Adhaeribacter radiodurans: one gene and its partner. The protein of the gene in region 1 interacts with the protein of each later gene in a pairwise test. Links are inferred from orthologs where the notes say so. Each region holds a gene or a part of one and is shown on either strand. Other genes may lie near its edges.

The links. The genes of interacting proteins can lie anywhere in the genome.
Region 2: the proteins of gyrB (region 1) and gyrA interact in binary tests that used the Escherichia coli proteins (3 or more experiments, as listed by UniProt). The link is inferred for Adhaeribacter radiodurans from one-to-one orthologs.

The regions. Positions count from the first base shown.
Region 1 is NZ_CP055153.1:3,972,070-3,977,071, reverse strand. The notes cover bases 1,060-4,018. They hold gyrB (DNA topoisomerase (ATP-hydrolyzing) subunit B), read left to right. Parts: upstream 1,060-1,540; coding sequence 1,541-3,496; downstream 3,497-4,018. Other genes in these bases: ppk1 (polyphosphate kinase 1), read left to right, coding at 3,756-4,018. Also shown: HUW48_RS16065 (ammonium transporter), read right to left, coding at 1-825; more of ppk1, read left to right, coding at 4,019-5,002. UniProt on the Escherichia coli protein: DNA gyrase negatively supercoils closed circular double-stranded DNA in an ATP-dependent manner to maintain chromosomes in an underwound state.
Region 2 is NZ_CP055153.1:2,767,767-2,772,949, forward strand. Bases 1,033-4,172 are described here. They hold gyrA (DNA gyrase subunit A), read right to left. Parts: upstream 3,802-4,172; coding sequence 1,264-3,801; downstream 1,033-1,263. Other genes in these bases: HUW48_RS11400 (tetratricopeptide repeat protein), read right to left, coding at 1,033-1,225; HUW48_RS11410 (hypothetical protein), read right to left, coding at 3,874-4,116. In the rest of the region: more of HUW48_RS11400, read right to left, coding at 89-1,032; HUW48_RS11415 (prephenate dehydrogenase), read right to left, coding at 4,629-5,183. UniProt on the Escherichia coli protein: A type II topoisomerase that negatively supercoils closed circular double-stranded (ds) DNA in an ATP-dependent manner to maintain chromosomes in an underwound state.

The DNA.
Region 1 (5,002 bases):
CGAAGCAGCCGCCGTGTTAGTAGTAGCCAAAGCAATAGCAGCTAATATATTCGCCCCAACCGCTGAACCCGCGTTGAAACCAAACCAGCCAAACCAAAGCAGCCCGGTACCAATTAACACAAAAGGAATATTGGCCGGAGTAGTATGCAGTTCGCCGGTTTTCCGTTGACCCAGGTATAAGGCCGCTGCCAAAGCCGCACAACCCGCCGAAATATGAACCACAGTGCCACCCGCAAAATCGAGTACGCCCATTTTAAACAATATACCATCGGGGTGCCAGGTCCAGTGCGCAATAGGAGCGTAAATAAACATACTGAACAAACACACAAACAAAATATAAGAAGTAAAACGAATGCGTTCGGAGAAAGAACCGGTTATCAGGGCCGGAGCAATAACCGCAAATTTTAGTTGAAAAAAAGCAAATAACACCAGCGGAATGGTACTCGCCAAAGTCCAGGGTTTACTTTCTAAAATGCCGCGGAACATAAAATAAGTTCTGGGATCACCAATTAAGCCTCCAATAGAATCGCCGAAAGCTAAACTAAAACCTACAACTACCCACAGTACGCTTATAATGCCCATACAAATAAAGCTCTGGAGCATGGTAGAGATCATGTTTTTAGCACTAACCATACCGCCGTAAAACAAAGCTAGACCTGGAGTCATGAGTAAAACCAAACCAGCTGCCCCCAACATCCACGCTACATCTCCGGCAATAATTCCGTCAGTAGACATTGGTTTAGAAGGGATATTGGAGAAAATAAGGCCTAAAATGCTTAGAGCAACTAAAATAAGGAAGGGAATGGCAGATAAACGTTCTTTCACGGAAATTACATTTAAATAGGTTCAGTATTTTATTTATTGATTAAAGTAATTACGCAAATATTTTAGAAATATCCGTAAAAAGAAAGCTATTTCTATTAAAATTATAAAAAAAAATTAATGAGTGCCTTAAATAAAGGGGTAATAATCCTTGAAAAGTAAAAATTTTACTATTAACAGATGTTTTTCAGGTGCAAAAGCAGTAAAGTAAAGGGAAAGATTAATTCACGTAAGCTCATAATTCATAACATTAGCATCTAAATTATATAATGGATTAAGATGCTTTGCATTTTTAGGTGGCTAGCTCAAAAAAAGATAAAACATGAATTCTGACTTTAGATAATAGTAAAATTATCTTTAAAGTAGATTTTAACCACAGAAGAAGGTTCGGTTGCTAAAAGGTTTAATGGTTCTTATTATTTTCTTGAATGATGAAAATAATAAGAACCTATAAATTCATTTTAAATCAATCCTGAATAATTTAATTGGAACAAAAAACAGGTTTGAATAAACCAGTATTTCTATCACAAAACGGCCGCTACAGAAATTCTAAAAAAATGAAGGGTTTATAAAGTAATACCTCTATTTATATAAATTTTTTTAAAGAATTATTTGTTATATTATCAAAGTTATAGAAATCCGTTACGCTTTAATTCTGGTAAAACCAAATAAAAAAGGTAACTTTACAGATTAAAGTCAGACGGCATAAAACATCCATATGAGTGAAGTTCAAGAAAGAAAAGTTTCCGATTATTCGGCAGATAGTATACAAGTTCTAGAAGGATTAGAAGCTGTCCGGAAGCGGCCAGCCATGTATATTGGTGATATTGGTATTAAAGGTCTTCATCATTTAGTTTGGGAGGTAGTGGATAACAGTATCGATGAGGCATTAGCTGGATACTGCGATACCATTGATGTAGCCATCAATCCTGATAATTCAATTACAGTGTCCGATAATGGCCGGGGTATTCCAACGGGTATTAATACGAAAGAAGGCCGCTCCGCCCTGGAAATAGTTATGACGGTGTTGCACGCCGGTGGTAAGTTCGATAAAGATACTTATAAAGTTTCGGGTGGCTTGCACGGGGTAGGGGTATCCTGCGTGAATGCCCTTTCTACCGACCTGGAAGTAACTGTTTACCGGGATGGCAAAGTTTTTCAGCAAGAATATAAAATTGGTATTCCGCAGTACGACGTAAAAGAAATTGGCGAAACCGATAAGCACGGTACTACCGTTCATTTCAAACCCGATGATAGTATTTTTACGACCACCGAATATAAATACGATACCATTGCCAGTCGCTTACGCGAATTAGCATTTCTAAACAAAGGCATTCGCATTAACTTAAAAGACCTACGCGAAATAGATGCTGAAGGTAAACCTTTAACCGAATCTTTTTATTCGGAAGGCGGGTTACGGGAATTTGTAAGTTATTTAGAAGAAACCCGGGAAAATTTAATTCCAGAGCCCGTTTACATAGAAAGCGAGAAGAATAATATTCCGATCGAGATTGCTTTACAGTATAACTCTTCTTATACCGAAAACATATTCTCCTACGTAAATAACATTAATACCATTGAAGGCGGTACTCACGTGGCTGGTTTCCGGCGGGCGCTTACCCGTACTTTAAAAGCCTACGCCGACCGGTCAGGGATGTTGGAAAAAGCCAAAGTAGATATTCAAGGTGACGATTTCCGGGAAGGCTTAACGGCGGTAATTTCGGTAAAGGTACAAGAGCCGCAATTCGAGGGCCAGACCAAAACCAAATTAGGTAACTCCGAAGTAATGGGAGCTGTAGATACGGCCGTAGGCGAAATGCTGAACCAATTTCTGGAAGAAAATCCGCGCGAAGCTAAAATTATTATTCAGAAAGTAGTATTAGCGGCCCAGGCCCGCCAAGCGGCGCGTAAAGCCCGCGAAATGGTGCAGCGTAAAAGTGTTTTATCTGGCACGGGTTTACCGGGTAAACTAGCCGACTGCGCCGATTCGGAACCAGCTAACTGCGAACTATACCTTGTGGAGGGTGACTCGGCGGGTGGTTCGGCTAAACAAGGCCGCGATCGTAAATTTCAAGCTATTTTGCCTTTACGCGGTAAAATTCTGAACGTAGAAAAAGCGCAGGAACATCGCATTTACGAGAACGAAGAAATTAAAAATATGATTACGGCTTTAGGGGTAACCTTTGGTACACCCGAGGATCATAAGGCCTTGAACATGGAAAAACTTCGTTATCACCGGGTTATTATCATGACGGATGCGGATATTGACGGTTCGCACATCCGGACCTTGATATTAACCTTCTTTTTCCGGTACATGCGCGAGCTGATTGATAATGGCTACATTTATATTGCCTTACCGCCACTTTATTTAGTAAAAAAAGGAAAAGAAGAACGTTATTGCTGGACCGAACAAGACCGCATAGAAGCTGTTCAGGAATTAGGCAAAGGCAAAGAAGACAGCGTGGGGGTACAACGGTACAAAGGTTTAGGAGAAATGAACCCGGAACAACTCTGGACTACCACCATGCGCCCGGAGACCCGCAGTTTAAAGCGAGTTACGATTGAGTCGGCGGCTGAGGCAGATCATTTATTTTCGATGTTGATGGGCGACGAAGTAGCACCCCGCCGCGATTTTATTGAACGCAATGCGAAGTACGCCAATATTGATGCTTAATGCATTTTGTTTTTAAATGTTAACTGTTTATTAACACAATAAAAGTAATTTAAACTGGTTTTTAACGTTAATTTGTTATTAATACTTGTTCTGCAAAAAAGCTTGCTCCGGCAAGCTTTTTTGTTTTTTATTTGCTTGTATTTTTAAATAAATTCGTAATTAGCACGATTGCCATAGCATTAAACCGCCGGCTTTTAAAAGCGTACTACAATAGGAAGAGAACGCGGCAAAAGCAGACATATACTTGTTGAAACGTACGATGAATCCAAATAAAATTTCTGACCAAATCCGTAAGAGTAAATACATCAGCCGCGACTTAAGTTGGCTGCGGTTTAATTACCGGGTGCTCGACCAGGTAAAAGATTCTTCTAAAAGCATCTTCGACCGCCTTAAGTTTTTGGCTATAACTTCTTCTAACCTCGATGAGTTTTTTATGATTCGGGTGGGAAGTTTATATAATTACATTGATTACGGCAAAGAACGGGTAGATTACTCGGGTTTGCGGGAGTTACCTTTCCGGAAAAAATTACTGGAATTAGCGCACCGGTTTGTAAACGATGCCTATTTAACTTTTAACGAAGAGCTTAAACCGCATTTCGAGAAAAACGGATTTGATATTTGTAAAATTGAAAGCTTAACCGAGGTAGAGCAAAAGAAAGTGGATAAGTATTTTAAAAATACAATTTATCCGCTTTTAACCCCCATGATGTATGATAATTACCATGGGTTTCCGTTGCTCATGAACCAAATATTGATCTTTGGGGTAATTACCAAAACCAACGACGAAATTAAAGCCCAGCATCGGCTTACCTTTGTGCAGATTCCCCCGAACTTATCGCGGTTCTACGAATTTCAGCGCAAAGAAAAAATTATCTTCGTACCCATCGAGGATATTATCCGTTGGCGCATCAAGAAGCTTTTCCGTAACGTCGAAATAGTATCCGTAGATTTATTCCGGATTACCCGTAATGGCGATTTTACCCTCGAAGAAAGCGATGATATTGATGCCGATTTTCTTCAGGAAATAAAAATAAAGTTAAAAACCCGGAAGAAAGGCCGAGTGGTACGGTTAGAAGTAGAAAGAAATACTTCGCCTTATTTAATGAAAGCTTTAAAGGAGCGATGGGCCATTGATAATGCTAATATCTTTACGGCTACTAACCTCATTGACCTGAAAGGGCTTTGGCAAATTATTAAGCACAACCAGTTTCGCGATAAATTATTTCGTCAACCTTCGCCGGTGCAGCCTTTTTCGTTGCCTTCGGATGAGAACGAAGATTTATTTGCGTATTTAAAAGAACGGGATGTTCTGTTGCACCATCCTTACAACAGCATTGAGCCAATGGTGCAGTTACTCGAAAAAGCGGCGGAAGATCCATACGTGCTGGGTATTAAGCAAACTATTTATCGTTTAGCCGATCAATCGCGGGTTACGGCGGCTTTGTTAAAAGCGGCCGAGAACGGGAAAAGCGTGTCGGTGTTATTTGAGGTAAAAGCCCGCTTTGA
Region 2 (5,183 bases), 1.2 Mb from region 1 along the record:
CCTTATCTATAATGTACATCAAAAATTAATGGTAATAAAAAAGGGAAAGCTTCAGTAGCTTTCCCTTTTTATAAAAAATAAATTTAGATTATTTTTTAGCAGCGTCCATTTTTTTATTCATGGCTTCGGCATCTTTGGTGCGGCCAGTTTGAATGTACACTTTAGCTAATGTTTCCATGGTGCTGGCATCGTTTGGATTTGATTTATGCGCAGCTTCGAAGTAAGGAATAGCGGCATTAAAGCTTTGCTTGCTATCGGCAGCATATTTAGCTCCGGATTTTTGCTGATTAGCAGCACTTAATTTACTTAATTTATTGTTAATATCGGCTCCTTTATTGTAGTAATAAACGCCCATATTAAAGTTAGCGTCAAAGTTAGCCGGATCAATTTTAAGAGCCGATTCGTAACTCTGGCGAGCTTTATCTTTTTCGCCGGTTTGATCATAAATCGATCCTAAAACATTATATAAATTGGCGTTATTCGGATCAACTTTAACTGCATTTTCGATTTTAGAAATAGCTTCCTTGCCTTTACCTGCTTTAATGTACAAGTTTAACTCTTCTAACATAAAATCTTTATTATTAGGAAATTGCTTTACAGCATCCTGTAATAAAGAAGCAGTTTCAGCCTCGTTTTTATCTACGTCTCTAGCAAAATAAATCAAACGGCTGTATACCATAGGCGTTTTATGATTCATTGCTAAAAGCTTTTTGTAGTTTTCTTTAGCCAGTGCATAATCTTGCTTGGCTTCGGCGGCGTAAGCGGCATATACAAAAGCAGTGGTATCTTGCGGACGAATATTCTGCGCCATGGTATAAGCTTTAATAGCTTCGTCGTACCGCTTATCATTATACGCATTTACCGCATTGTTAAATGCACCAGCGTACAAATTATCTTTTTTGGCTGCTGCCTGCTTGCCCCACTCGCCATCTTTGTCTAAAGCAATAGCTTTATCATAAGCCTGGTAAGCTTCTTCTACAGCATTGGGTACTTGCTTGCCAAAAATAGGGTTTTCGATGTAAGCGGAATAAACTTCTCCTTTGGTAAACCAAGCTTTGGGGTCGTTCGCTGTTTTTTCGTGCACAACAGCTTTATCAATCGAAGTTTTTGCTTTATCTAAGGTCCCATTCTTCAAAGACAATATCGCATTTGTAACTTCAGATTTTTGGGCCATTGCCATTTGCATACTCACGACGGCAACGGCAGTTAACAAAAGTTTTTTCATACAAATAAATTACTCGTTTTAGTTTAAGTTAGGGTTTATTAATTTTCATTGATTAAATCCGGATCGGTTAAATCCGGATTTAAAGATTCATCGGCTGGCAACTCCGACTGATTCAGGACAATTTCGGTTTTATCTTCGTATTCGATTTTTGCTACCGATGAAATTTCATCGCCTTCGTTTATTTTAATTAACCGTACACCTTGCGTAGCGCGGCCAATTACCCGCAAATCACTTACCCGTAGCCGGATGGTTATACCCGAACGGTTAATAATCATTAAATCGTCTGAATCAATAACTCCGTGAATAGCAACGAGGCTGCCGGTTTTTTCGGTAATTTTTAAAGTTGTTACCCCTTTACCGCCGCGGTTTGTAATGCGGTATTCTTCTAACGGCGACCGTTTACCAAAGCCTTTTTCCGAAACTACCAGCAAGTTCATGTTTGGATCGCTTAAGCAAACCATTCCCACTACTTTGTCTTTTTCGTTAGCTAAAGTAACGCCTCTCACTCCGGCTGCATTCCGGCCCATAGAGCGTACTTTGTCTTCGTTAAATCGTACGGCCCGACCTGATTTTAGTGCCAGTACAATATCGTTAGAGCCGTTGGTTAAACGCACATCTAATAATCTGTCCCCGTCGTTTATTGTGATTGCATTAATACCGTTTAAACGAGGTCTGGAGTAAGATTCCAACGGGGTCTTTTTAATGGTACCTTGCTCAGTACAGAAAATCAAGTAATTATTTAAAACGTAATCCGGATTTTTTAAATCGTGCACGTTAATTACTGCCCGTACTTTGTCCTCTTTCTCAATGTTAATCAGGTTTTGAATGGCGCGTCCTTTAGCTGTTTTACTGCCTTCCGGTATTTCATAAACTTTCAGCCAGAACACCTTACCCGACTCAGTGAAGAGCAACATGTAATTATGCGTATTGGCAATAAATAAGTGTTCGGTAAAATCGTCTTGTTTAGAGGCTGCTACTCCGCGAGAACCTACTCCACCGCGGCTCTGGCTACGGTATTCGGTTAAAGCGGTCCGCTTAATATAACCATCGTGCGAAATGGTAATAACCATGCTCTCATCCGGAATCATATCTTCCATGGAAAAATCGCTCGACGACATTTCCACGTTGGTGCGGCGCGGATCTCCGTAGCGGTCGCGAACTTCAATCAGTTCGTCTTTAATGATTTGCATCCGCAATTCTTCACTAGCCAGAATTTCTTCTAACCGAGTTATCAACTGCTTAATTTCTTCGTACTCTTTCGTAAGTCTATCCCGCTCTAAACCGGTTAAACGCTGCAAACGCATATCTAAAATAGCTCTCGCCTGAATTTCAGATAACTGAAAACGCTCCATTAAGCCAACCCGGGCCACATCCGGATCACGCGACGAACGAATTAAGGCAATTACTTCATCCAGGTGATCTAAGGCAATAAGTAAGCCTTCCAAAATATGAGCCCGCTTTCTGGCTTCGCCTAACTCAAACTCTGTCCGGCGAATAACTACTTCGTGGCGGTGTTCCACAAAGTACCGAATCAGATCTTTCAGGTTAAGTGTGAGTGGCCGACCGTTAACCAGTGCCACGTTGTTTACCCCAAAAGATGATTGTAATTGCGTGTATTTATATAGGTTATTCAGAACTACGTTTGGCATCGCATCACGCTTCAAATCGTATACCACGCGCAAGCCATCACGATCCGATTCATCGCGTAAATCTGAAATACCTTCTATTTTCTTTTCGTTAATTAAAGCTGCCGTTTTTTCAATCATGGCCGCTTTATTAACCATATAAGGAATTTCTGAAACTATGATTTGCTCCTTACCGGAAGGAGTAGTTTCAAATGTAGCTTTAGCCCGAACAATTACCCGTCCACGACCTGTTTCGTAAGCAGACCGAACGCCCTCGTACCCATAAATAGTACCACCAGTAGGAAAGTCAGGTGCTGTTATGTGTTGCATTAACTCCGCAATAGTAACTTCGTGATTATCAATGTAGGCGATAATACCGTTTACTACTTCGTTTAAATTATGAGGCGCCATATTGGTAGCCATACCTACCGCAATTCCGGAAGTACCGTTTATCAATAAATTCGGTAATTTGGCCGGCATAACGCTCGGCTCCTTTAAAGAATCGTCGAAATTTGGAATGAAATCAACAGTATTTTTATCTAAGTCTCCCAGGAGTTCGTCCGCAATACGTTTTAGCCGGGCTTCCGTATACCGCATCGCTGCCGGAAAATCGCCGTCAATAGAACCAAAGTTACCTTGGCCATCAACTAAAGGGTAACGTAACGACCAATCCTGAGCCATCCGCACCATAGTGTCGTACACAGAAGAATCGCCGTGGGGGTGATATTTACCGAGTACCTCGCCTACAATTCTGGCTGATTTTTTATATGCTTTATTGTAAGTTACGCCTAACTCCGACATACCGTATAAAACGCGGCGATGCACGGGTTTCAAGCCGTCGCGTACGTCTGGTAAGGCTCGGGAAACAATAACGGACATCGAGTAGTCGATGTACGCTCCCCGCATTTCATCTTCAATATTAATAGGTATTATTCGTTCGCCTTCTGTCATTTTTTTGTTAAAAATGTAGTATTCTATTTAGAAACCGTGGCCTGCAAGTTACAGAAAATTTAAGGTTTTTGTCTAGTTTTCTTGGTTCTTCTTCCGGTTATGCTGTGGATTCTCCTTGGTATCACGCGGTATTCCTTGGCCAATATGTGGGTTTTGCCGTTTCCAGATAGGTTGGCCACGGTAAATTTTACCACTATGGTGATGTACTTTGCGCACACTGCAAGAAGCAATAGGGCAAGCAGGACGACAACCAACCAATACAACCAATAAGAAGAAAAAAACAAAAATTAATCCCTGCCGGGGGGTGAGCAACATGGAAGTAAAAGATAAATAAGGATAAGAATAAAACTTATTTGACTGCCTCAAAACTAAGTAACAATTTTTAATAAATTTTCAAAAAAAGTCTGCTATTAAACAAATACTTAAATGATAACGAAAATCTTTTTGATTTATTTAATAAGTAACCACTATTATATTAAACGTAATTTAATTGTTTAAAATTCATTTAAATGCGCTTAATTAAAATCTAATTGCTTCAGAAAGAATGGTTTCTGATGATTTTTGTTTTAGTAGACTTTATACCTTTTTACTTTTAAAGCGCATTAAATAAATTTTAGAACCGCCCGGGTAAAAATAATTCTTCCATAAACATTAATTATTACTCGTATTTATTTGCCTGAAGAGCAGGCAAAAGCGGCAGTGTTCTTAATAATTTTGCGTTATAATTCTAATGTTTGCAGGAGAATATTTAGTAAATTTATAGGTAAATATGTTAGTAAATTTGTATTATATTCCTAGTATGTGGGTATAAATTCCATTATTTAACCTTATTTAATTCCTTGCAAAATGCGGCGGATTTCGTTGGCTTCCTGCATAAGGGCGTAGCTTTTTTTCTCATCCTGGTTGTCGATTATTTCTTTAAAATTCTGCAAAATTTCGATGTAATTACGAAGTGCCTCGGAAATATTTCTACCATTTTGGGTAAAAATTGGAGCCCACATATCTGGCGAACTTTTAGCCAAACGAACCGTGGAAGAAAAACCGCTGCCCGCCATATCAAAGATATTTTGTTCGTTTTTTTCTTTTTCTAAAACCGTAATACCAAGCGCAAAGGAACTAATATGGCTTAGGTGCGAAACGTAAGCCAAATGTAAATCATGCGAAGTAGCATCCATGTAACTAACCCGCATTTCTAGATTATGACACAGCTCTTTAATTAAAGTTAAGGCGGTGGGGCTGCTTTTTTCCGGTTCGCAGATTATCATAGTTTTTTCCTTCAGCAAGGTGGCAAAGGCTGCTTCCGGACCAGAATACTCTGTACCCGCAATGGGGTGAACGGCTACAAATTGGTCCCGTTTGGGATGATGCTGGACGGCCGAACA